Regions from separate parts of the Mesorhizobium sp. M1088 genome, predicted to be linked through region 2. Evidence: riboswitches for the same ligand, from Rfam matches in the RefSeq annotation. Region 2 holds a riboswitch; the other holds the start of a gene.
The links. A riboswitch is a leader RNA that binds a small molecule or an ion and turns the genes downstream of it on or off. The one in region 2 is predicted to bind thiamine pyrophosphate.
Positions count from the first base shown of each region.

Region 1: linked by a shared signal. The riboswitch ahead of thiB (thiamine ABC transporter substrate binding subunit) and the one ahead of thiC (phosphomethylpyrimidine synthase ThiC) in region 2 are both predicted to bind thiamine pyrophosphate.

Region 1 is NZ_JAMYMO010000005.1:254,820-260,041, reverse strand. It holds gene thiQ (thiamine ABC transporter ATP-binding protein) at 1-692, opposite strand, end outside; gene thiP (thiamine/thiamine pyrophosphate ABC transporter permease) at 689-2,308, opposite strand; gene thiB (thiamine ABC transporter substrate binding subunit) at 2,797-3,810, opposite strand; TPP riboswitch at 3,854-3,968, opposite strand; gene NKH49_RS09345 (thiamine diphosphokinase) at 4,096-4,740, shown strand; gene NKH49_RS09340 (ABC-F family ATP-binding cassette domain-containing protein) at 4,756-5,222, shown strand, end outside.
Region 2 is NZ_JAMYMO010000001.1:546,484-551,705, forward strand. It holds gene thiO (glycine oxidase ThiO) at 1-345, opposite strand, end outside; gene thiC (phosphomethylpyrimidine synthase ThiC) at 342-2,177, opposite strand; TPP riboswitch at 2,281-2,397, opposite strand; gene NKH49_RS02780 (Fic family protein) at 2,580-4,124, opposite strand.

The DNA.
Region 1 (5,222 bases), on a different contig from region 2:
GCCGCGGTGCCGGTCGCGGCAACCGTGCCACCATCCAGGAAAACCATGTTTTGGCCGATACGGCGCGCATCGTCCGGCTGGTGCGTGACGAATAAGACCGTCATGCGCTGCTCCGAATGGACGTCGGCCACCAGGTCGAGCATGTCGTCGCGCAGTGCCGGTCCGAGCGAAGCGAACGGCTCGTCGAGCAACAGCACCGGCCGGTCGCGCACCAGGACCCGGGCGAGCGCGACGCGCTGCCGCTCGCCGCCGGAGAGTTCGCGCGGCAGCCGGCTTTCCTTGCCGGCAAGGCCGACGCGCTTCAGCGCTGCGGCGATTGCGGCGCGGTCAGCCTCGCTCAGCCTGAGCGAAGGCGAGCGGCCGAGCCCGACATTCTGCTCGAGGGACAGATGGGCAAACAGGTTGTTTTCCTGGAACACCATCGATACCGGCCGCGCTGATGGCGGCGCAGTGCTGACGTCGGCGCCGCCGATCAGCACGCGGCCCGACCGCGGCGTCTCGAAGCCGGCCACCAGATTGAGCAGCGTCGACTTTCCCGAACCGCTCGGCCCCATGATGGCGGTGATTTCCGACGCCGGGAAATCGACATCGAATATAAGCGGCGTTTCACCATAGCTGAACGAGACATTATCGAGCCGCACGGCCGCGCCTTTTTCCACCGAAATGGACCGTTCCGGGCTGATCGGCATCATGATTTCTCCCTCCTTCCCAGCCAGTCCGCGGCCAACACCAGCGCCAGGCAGACAAGGCCGAGCAGCAGCGCCAGGCCGGCGGCATCCTCGGTGCGGTAACTGCCCATGCGCGCCAGCAGCAGATAGGGCAAGGTCTGCACGGAATCGCTGCCGAACAGCGCAATGACGCCGAGATCGCCGAGCGACAGCGCCATGGCGAACGCGAAGCCGGTGGCGAGCGGCCGCCGCAGCGACGGCCAGTCGACCAGCCGCAACCGGTTCCAGCCCGAGATGCCAAGCTGTGCGCAGAGCCGTTCGTGGCGTTCGCTCGCCGCGTCATAGGCAGGGCGGATGGCGCGGATGGCGAACGGCATCGCCATCACTGCATTGACCGCAACGACCATGACAGGGGCGATCGCAAAGACATCGCCGACGGTGCGCAGGAGCAAGAACCAGCCGGCACCGATGACGATGGGCGGCACCACCAGGACGAACCCCGCACCGGTGTCGGCCAGGTGTTCGAGCAGCGTCCTCCTGCCGCTCCGCCGGGTGAGCGCCAGCGCCCGGCGCGCCATCACCAGCGACAGCGACAACGCCACAGAGAGCAGCGCCGACAGGAGGGAGAGCACGGCACTGGTCGCCGTCGCTTGCCGCACCGCGCTCTCGCCGGCCAGGCGGCCGAGATCGGCGCCAAGCCCGGCTGCCAGCGTGGCCGCCATCGGCCCGGCGACAAACAGCAGTGCGAGCCCGATCGCCAGCGCGTTCAGCACGGTCTCGGCCGCACCGGCTGAAAAATACCGGCGCGGCGCCACCGGCAGATTGGCGTCGCCGGTCATATTGGCGCCAAGCCGCGTCAAGGCCAGCACGACGACGAAGGTCAGGGCAATCTGCAGCAAGGTCAGCGTCACCGCCCGCGCCGGGTCGAAGTCGAAACGCAGCGCCTGGTAGATGGCAACCTCCAGCGTCGTCGCGCGCGGCCCGCCGCCGAGCGTAAGCACGATGGTGAAGGAGGTGATGCACAGCATGAAAACGAGCCCGGCAACGCCCGGCAGGGCCGCACGCAACGGCGGCCATTCGATCAGCCGGAAGGCCGGCGCAGCCCCCATGCCAAGCTGGCTCGCCAGCCGCCATTGGTTAGCCGGCACGGTCTGCAACGCCTCCAGGAACAGCCGCGTCGCCAGCGGCAGGTTGAAGAAGACATGGGCAACGAGTATGCCCGACAGGCCATAGATGCCGGGCCAGCTCTGGCCGCCTAGCGCGCCGAGCGTGCCGGCAAAATAGCCGGCGCGGCCATAGAGCGCCAAGACACCGAGTGCGGCAACAATGGCCGGCAGCGCCAGTGGCACGGCGAAAAGCTGGAGGATGAAGCCTCGCCCGAAAAAACGTGGATGCCGCGACAGGGCGCGCGCGATGAACAGCGCCGGTGCAACGGAGAGCAGGGTCGACAGCAGAGCCTGCCAGAGCGTGAAACGGACGACGCGCAAGAGATAGGAATCGAAAGCGGCGGCGGCGCCGGACAGGTCGCGTGTGGCTTCGACGACGAGCCCGGCGAATGCCCCGCCGATCAGCAGCGCGACGGCGGCGAGCGCGACGATGCCGGCAGTGACGCGGGGATCGGCCGGATGACGCGTACGCATGTCGTGCTACCCGACACTACGACAGGTGTTGATCGAAGGAAATACCTGACAATGGCCGAGCCCACCCCTCTCTGGCCTGCCGGCCATCTCCCCCTCAAGGGGGGAGATTGCGCACTCAGCCGCCTTCGCCAATCTCACAAGTGGCAGGACGAGGAGAGGCGACAAAGCTGCCGATCTCCCCCTTGAGGGCAGGGCTATCGCATTTGGATTCTTACGAAGTTGGACCCCCACCCTAACCCTCCCCACAAGGGGGAGGGAACGCTGCCGCATGCCCTTACTTCCCCTTTTGGCGCCGAAAGGCAGACAATTTGCCGAGGTCAGTGCCAACGGAAGTCTCCCTCCCCCTTGTGGGGAGGGGTTAGGGGTGGGGGTACGTCGTAGAGCGAAAGCCTCGGCGTTCCATCTGCGATAGCCGTGCCCTTGAGGGGGAGATGGCCGGCAGGCCAGAGGGGGGTGGCTTGGCGCAAACATCCGACGAGGCTTGAGCCCTACCTGCTCATCGCCGCAAGCCACTCATCGACCCAGGCCTTGCGGTTGGCCGCGACGTCTTCCGGGCTGAACAGCAGGGTCTTGGTCGGCTTGACCAGCTTGTCGAACGCCGGGTTGAGCGGCTCGTCGGTTTTGCCGGCCGGGAACATCCAGTTGGTTTCGGGAATGACATCCTGGAATTTCGGTCCGGTCATGAAGGCAATGAACTTTTCCGCCAGCGGGTTCTTCGCGCCCTTGGTGGTGATCCCCGCAACCTCGATCTGCAGATATTCGCCCTCCTCGAAGGACGCCGCCTGGTAGCGCTCGGTGTTTTCGGCGACCATGTGGTAGGCCGGCGAGGTGGTGTAGGACAGCACCATCGGCGCCTCGCCCTTGGTGAACAGGCCGTAGGCCTCGCTCCAGCCCGGCGTTACCGTCAGCACCTTCGCCTTGAGTTTGGCCCAGGCTTCCGGCGCCTTGTCGCCATAGACCGATTTGACCCACAGCAGCAGGCCAAGGCCCGGCGTCGAGGTGCGCGGATCCTGGATGACGATCTTCTCTCCGGCATCGCCCTCGACCAATTCCCTGAGGCTCTTCGGCGGGCTCTGCAGTTTTTCGGTATCGTAGACGACGGCGAAATAGCCATAGTCGAACGGCACGAAAATATCGTCGCTCCAGCCGCCCGGCACATTGACGCCCGAGACGGCGCCGTGCGGCGAAAACAGGCCGGTTGCCTTGGCGTCGGCGGTTAAGTTGGTATCGAGGCCAAGTACGATATCGGCCTTGGTCGCGGCGCCTTCCAGCTTCACACGGTTGAGCAGCGCCACGCCGTCGGCGACCGAGACGAATTCGACGACGCAACTGCATTCGGCCTCGAAGGCCTTCTTCACCGCCGGTCCCGGACCCCAATCGGCGGTGAAGCTTTCATAGGTATAGACCGTCAGTCTATCCTGTGCCGATGCCTGCCCCGGCAGGGCGACCGCGGATGCCGCAAGCAGGACAATTGAGACAAGAGAGTGGAAAAAACTGCGCATCGGCGCCTCCTTCGTTCGCGTTGAAAGGAATTGAGGCGTCGGGCTGTCCGAAACGTCTAATCCCTCCGCCGGTACAAACCGGATCAGGTTCAGCGGGTTGGCAGTCTTGCCTCTCAGCCGGTCCGCGAAAATCGCGTCCGGCACCCCGTTAGAGCGTTGCGACACATAGGCCCGGCCGAAGTGCTGCGCAAGCGGAAGTTTGCCGGGCATCCAAAGCCCAGCCTTCCGTTTCGTCTGCCGTTTCATCTTCCGTTTCCGGGGCAGGGCTGGTAAGGGCCACGAGATATGAGCACATTCACCATCCTGCTTGGCGGCGATCTCATCCGCACACCGCTGCTCGACCGCCAGGTCGAAGGCTCGCGCGTCATCGCCGCCGACGCCGGCATCGGTCATGCCCGCATGCTGGGCCTGAGGCCGGAACTCTGGGTCGGCGATTTCGATTCGGTGCCTGCCGATTTGCCGGAAGATCTGGCCGCCGTGCCACGGCAGGTATTTCCCGCTGAAAAGGACAAGACCGACGGTGAACTCGCTATCGCCGCCGCGCTCGAACGCGGTGCGACAAGCCTTGTGCTCGCAGGCGCCTTCGGCGGCAAACGCACCGACCACATCTTCCTGCATCTGGCGCTGAGCGTCCGGCTGGCGGAAGGCGGAACGGAAGTGCTTTTGACCAGCGGCGCACAGGAAGGCATTCCCTTGCTGCCTGGAAAGACTGGCTTCGACTATGCCGACGGCACGCTGTTTTCGGTGCTCGGCTTCTCGGATCTCGCCGGCCTGACAGTCACCGGCGCCAAATGGCCGCTCGACCATGTCGAGGTTGCGTTCGGCTCGTCGCTGACCATTTCCAACGAGGTCAGGGGCCGGCTGGAAATCGCGCTGGCCAGCGGCCGGGCGCTGCTGCTCGCGCATCCCTACCCTCTTCCGGAAAGCTGAGCCCAGAAAGCTGATATGGCGCCGCCGCTTCTCAATCTCGACGGGATAAAGCTGACCTTTGGCGGCACGCCGTTGCTCGACGGTGCCGCCCTGACGGCCTCGGCTGGCGACAAGATCGCCCTGGTCGGCCGCAACGGCTCTGGTAAGTCGACGCTCCTCAAGATCGCCGCCGGGCTGATCGAACCGCAGGATGGCGAAGTCTTCCGCCAGCCCTCGGCAACCGTGCGCTACTTGCCGCAAATGCCCGACATGGACGGTTTTGCGACCGTCCGCGCCTATGTCGAGGCGGGGCTCGGGCCCGCCGACGATCCCTACCGCGCCACCTATCTGATGGAGCATCTCGGCCTGACCGGCGAGGAACGGCCGAACGACCTTTCCGGCGGCGAGGCGCGGCGCGCCGCCCTCGCCCGCGTCATGGCGCCGGAGCCCGACATTCTCCTCCTCGATGAGCCGACCAATCATCTTGACCTTTCGGTCATCGA
Region 2 (5,222 bases):
CGCAATTTCGTCTTCATCGACACGCCGATGGCCCGACGTGCGGCTGGCGAAGCGGTCGAGCTCGCCGGCATCACGCGGGGCGGCCACGACAAGTGTTCCGCCCCGTGTCACCTGACCCGGCAGCACCGCATCCCACCAGTCGGCAGCGTCACGTCCAAGGTCCAGCACCGGCTGCTCGGCGCTTTCACGCTCGCACCATGGCGCCAGCATGCCGCCGGCGAACCACGACGCATTGCCCCCAAGGGCAGGCCTTGTCTCGGCAACGGTAACCGTCGCGCCGCGGGCGGCGAGTTCGAAGGCGGCGGTGAGGCCGGCGACGCCGGCCCCCTTTATCAGCACCTTCATGATGGCTTACCTGGCTGAGGCGTGACCGGTGCGCCGATCTCGTCCGCTGGCACGTAGAGATCGCCGCCCTCGCGGTATTTCGCCGCCATCGCCGCCATGCCCTCTTTCTGTGCCTCGGCGCGGATGTCGTGAGAGATACGCATCGAGCAGAATTTCGGTCCGCACATCGAGCAGAAATGTGCCAGCTTGTGCGCCTCCTTGGGCAAGGTCTGGTCGTGGAAGGACCGTGCGGTTTCGGGGTCGAGCGACAGGTTGAACTGGTCCTCCCAGCGGAACTCGAAGCGCGCGCGGGAAAGGGCGTCATCCCTGACTTTCGCCGCCGGGTGGCCCTTCGCCAGGTCGGCCGCGTGCGCTGCGATCTTGTAGGTGATCACGCCGGTCTTGACGTCATCGCGGTCGGGAAGGCCGAGATGCTCCTTGGGCGTGACGTAGCAGAGCATGGCCGTTCCGAACCAGCCGATCATCGCCGCGCCGATGCCGGAAGTGATGTGGTCGTAGCCCGGCGCGATGTCGGTCGTCAGCGGTCCAAGCGTATAGAACGGCGCCTCGCCACAGACGGCGAGCTGCTTGTCCATGTTCGCCTTGATCTTGTGCATCGGCACGTGGCCGGGCCCCTCGATCATCACCTGGCAATCTTTCGCCCAGGCGATCTGCGTCAGCTCGCCGAGCGTTTCCAGCTCGGCGAATTGCGCCGCGTCGTTGGCGTCGGCGATCGAGCCGGGACGAAGGCCGTCGCCGAGCGAGAAGGAGACGTCATAAGCGCGGCAGATGTCGCAGATCTCCGCAAAGTGCTCGTAGAGGAAGCTTTCCCGGTGATGGTGCAGGCACCATTTTGCCATGATCGAGCCGCCGCGCGAGACGATACCCGTGACCCGGTCAACGGTCAGCGGGATGTAATGCAGCCGCACGCCGGCGTGGATGGTGAAATAGTCGACGCCCTGTTCGGCCTGTTCGATCAGCGTGTCGCGGTAAACCTCCCAGGTAAGATCCTCGGCAATGCCGCCGACTTTCTCGAGCGCCTGGTAGAGCGGCACCGTGCCGATCGGCACCGGCGAGTTGCGGACGATCCATTCGCGGATGTTGTGGATGTTGCGGCCGGTCGACAGATCCATCACCGTGTCGGCGCCCCAGCGGATCGCCCACACCATCTTTTCGACCTCTTCAGCCATCGACGATGTGACGGCGGAGTTACCGATATTGGCGTTGATCTTGACCAGGAAATTCCGGCCGATGATCATCGGCTCGCTCTCGGGATGGTTGATGTTGGCGGGAATGATCGCCCGTCCGCGCGCCACCTCGTTGCGCACGAATTCAGGCGTGACGAAGTCGGGGATCGCCGCGCCGAAGGCCTCGCCGTCGCGCTCAAGCTTGCCGTGCAGGATCTCGCGACCAAGGTTCTCGCGGATGGCGACGAACTCCATTTCGGGCGTGATGATGCCAGCGCGCGCATAGGCAAGCTGTGTCACCGCCTTGCCGGTCTGGGCCCGGAGTGGCCGGTTGCGGACTGGAAATTCCGGTGTTAGGCGCTCGCCCGCCGCAAACCCATTGTCTTCTGGCCGGACGTGGCGGCCGTCATAGGCTTCGACATCGCCGCGCGCGGTGACCCATTCATGGCGAAGCCGTGCAAGGCCGTTTTCGATGCTGGTTTCGACAGTCGGGTCGGTATAGGGGCCGGACGGATCGTAAGCGGTCACCGGCGGCTCGCCTGCCGTCGGATGGACGGAGATTTCGCGCATCGGCACCCTGATCTGCGGGTGGATGGCACCGGGCTTGTGGATTTTGCGTGAGGCAGGCAGCGGTCCCGTCGACACGGCGGGGGTGAGGGCATTCATCTTGAGGCTCCTTTGCTCGTGCATTGGAGACCCAGTTCTGTGCCGGAAGGATGAAAAGACGCTTCTGTCGACCTGCCGAAACAGGACCTCGGGCGTGAACTCCCGCAAAGCGCTTGCACCGTCCCTACGCCAGTATGAACTGGATCAGGTTCAACGGGTCACTGCGCCGCGAAAGCCAGCAGTATCTCAGCCCCTTGCCGGGACTCCCCTGGTGAATGCGTGAGGTTGGACGGGACGGCTCCGGTTTGTCAAGCGCGTTCTGGCCGCGGCTGATCGGCGGCCGGTCAGACCGTGCGGAAAAAATCGTGCATGTCTCGGTGACAAGTCAAGCGTCGGAGATGAAGGCAAGGACAAGGGAATCGCAAAGCGTCGGACTAAAAATCGATCCTGATGATCACACCTTCAATGGGCACCAAAGGTTTGCGCGTAGATCGCCTCGATTCTTCCTGCCTCGTCACTGGTCAGCGCGGCGAATTCCTTCTCGCGCGCGCGGTTCGATAGATGGCCATCATTCTGGTGAAGAAAACGGAAGAGCAGATCGGTCAACCGCTCGGGCATGTCGATAAAGGCGTCCACCTGCTGCCGGAACTGATCGTAGCGCTGCAGAAATGCGGTTTCCTCGGGAAGGTCCCGTTCGATCGTCCGCTGAACGCAAGCATAGAGGAATTCGGCGTGCGGGGTTGCATCGAAGAACCGGTAGAAATCACCGGTGTCATTCAGCACCCGGACGTTGAATTGCGGCGTCGGTTCCCATTCCACCAACGGCAGAAGGCGCTGCGAATAGCTCTCGAGCACGCCCCTGTACTCGTTGATCTGGTCCAGGATCGCGGCCGAGACGGGAAAGACCACTCCCGGCGGATTGAAGCCGCGCATGGCAAGGACGTGGTGGATTAGGTAGCGGTGAATGCGGCCGTTTCCGTCCTCGAACGGGTGAATATAGACAAAGCCGAAGGCGAGGATTGCGGCGGCTACGACTGCATCAAGCTTTTGCGCGGGGCCCTGATCGAACGCCGCCATTCCATCGATTAGCCGCGGCAGGTCCTCGGGCCGAGCGCTGATGTGATCGGGCAAGGGCGTACCGTTGTCTCGATCATGCTCACCGACGAAACCTCCTTCTTTTCGGAAGCCAAGTCTTACGAAACGAGCGTCACCAAGTACAATTCTTTGCAGACGCAGCAGCTCATCGCGATCGATCGGCCAGCGGCCGGCTTCGCCGATGGCGCGGCCCCAGCGCTGGATGCGATCTTGCGGCGGGTGCTCGCCCTCGATCGCATAGCTTGATCGCGAGTCTTTGAGCAAAAGAAAGGCGGCGGTCCGAGCAAGGAGGTCGCGCGGCACGTCCGCTACGATTGCCTCCGCGCGCCGCGGTAGTTCAAGGCCGATGAATTTTTCGAGAATCTTGGTGCGGAACACCAGAGGGCAGAACTCACGCGTGCCGGGGAGATTGTCCCTTACGCGATAGCGCGAAGCGGTCTTGTCGGGTCCGGGCCACTGCAGCTCGGGATCGACAACCGGAATGTATCGTCCGGCCTCCGCGTCCGGCAGATCGATACGCGCGTCCCTCAGCCATTCATATAAAAACCAGATGCGGCGGGCATAACTGCCGGTCGGGCTTTCACGGACCAGCGCCTCGATCGGCGCGGGACCGGTCACTTGGAACAGCCGCTTGAGGACGGCAAGGTCCAGTCCCTCGTACTTGAGCGCAAAGGTCAGGTGGCCTTCGAGGGTAGGATTTGGGGCATGGCGGGGGGTCATGATCCGCCAGCCATCCCGTTCGGTAATGCGATGATGCTCGCCAGTGGCGAACAACCTACGGGGCAAGGGCGCGGCGAGCCTGTAGGCTCCGATCAGGGCGCTGTACCCGGCCGGGGTCGCCGTTTCAGGAAGGCGGATTTCCTGAAAAACGGTAACAGGACCTGAAAATTGGTGCTGTTGCACCGCAGGCATGAAACGCGAATCCTTCCATTGAATTTTGGTTTAGTCGGCAAAACCTATGAAAAATGATCCTATCCCATGAAAATTGATGCCACAAGACAAATTTTCCGAAAACCGATTCTAAAACAGTGCTGAGGTCGATCAAGCAAGAACTCCGCCACCGGCTCAAGGAAGCGACTTCAGACCAAAAAGGTGAGTCCAGGAACCGCCATTCGCCCGTCTTAGTCACGAGGCCGGCACGGATGGCCCGCCTTACGTCGAGCCGGATTGCTCGAGCGCGCCGTTCGGGGCTCACTCATAGAGCGCTCTGGTGCGCGATCGATAGCCGCGATCACGCTTGCGACTGATCTTGGTGACGTGGCGGCGTCGGAGTAGAAAAGTGATGCAGGATCTCGGTGGCGTCGTGTGTGTGTGACCTGAAGTGAGTTCTCTGCGGTATGAGGGGCGGCACGCAGCGCGCGTCTTCTCGGCAGACAGATCGACGAAGCGGCACCGAAGGGAAGTTCCTGGCATTCATTCTCGCCATCGCTGCCCCAATTTGCCGATCGGACTGCCGATCGATCTCGCCCAATACTTTGCGCGCGCAAGGGCCGAAGCTGAACTGGGCGGCACCTGCTCATTCGGGAGCTGACTCATGCTTGGCGCGCTAGCCCGAGAGAGCTGTGCCTGATCGAATGCGTGAAAACGTAGCTCGGAGTGGAGAGGCTGACGCGGTCATCTGTCACCCGCCTTCGGGCTGTAACGGAAAGCGAGACATCTCTCCAATGCTCGTTCCCCACGTCGAGGGGCCCAGCGGCTTGGCTACGGGGGGGACTGTCAGCTAGTGGCCGCTGGGCCTTGACGACCAGCGACCGTAAGAGGAGGCCCTGTGCTGGCTGACGAAAACTTGCGAGCAAAGCCACGGAAAAGCATCATTCGAACGAACTCTTTCGTCGAGACGAGGAGGGCAGTGAGGCGGTAGCCGCCGCTTTGAAGTTCTCCGGCAGCTGCTACGCTGGTCATTCCGAGGGTCGCAGTTGCGCTTGCGCCGTCATATCAGATAAGTCTAATAAAATAGGCGCCTGGCCATCGAACGCGCCGCGGCGCCCTTGGGTCGGCGCTATTCATCGG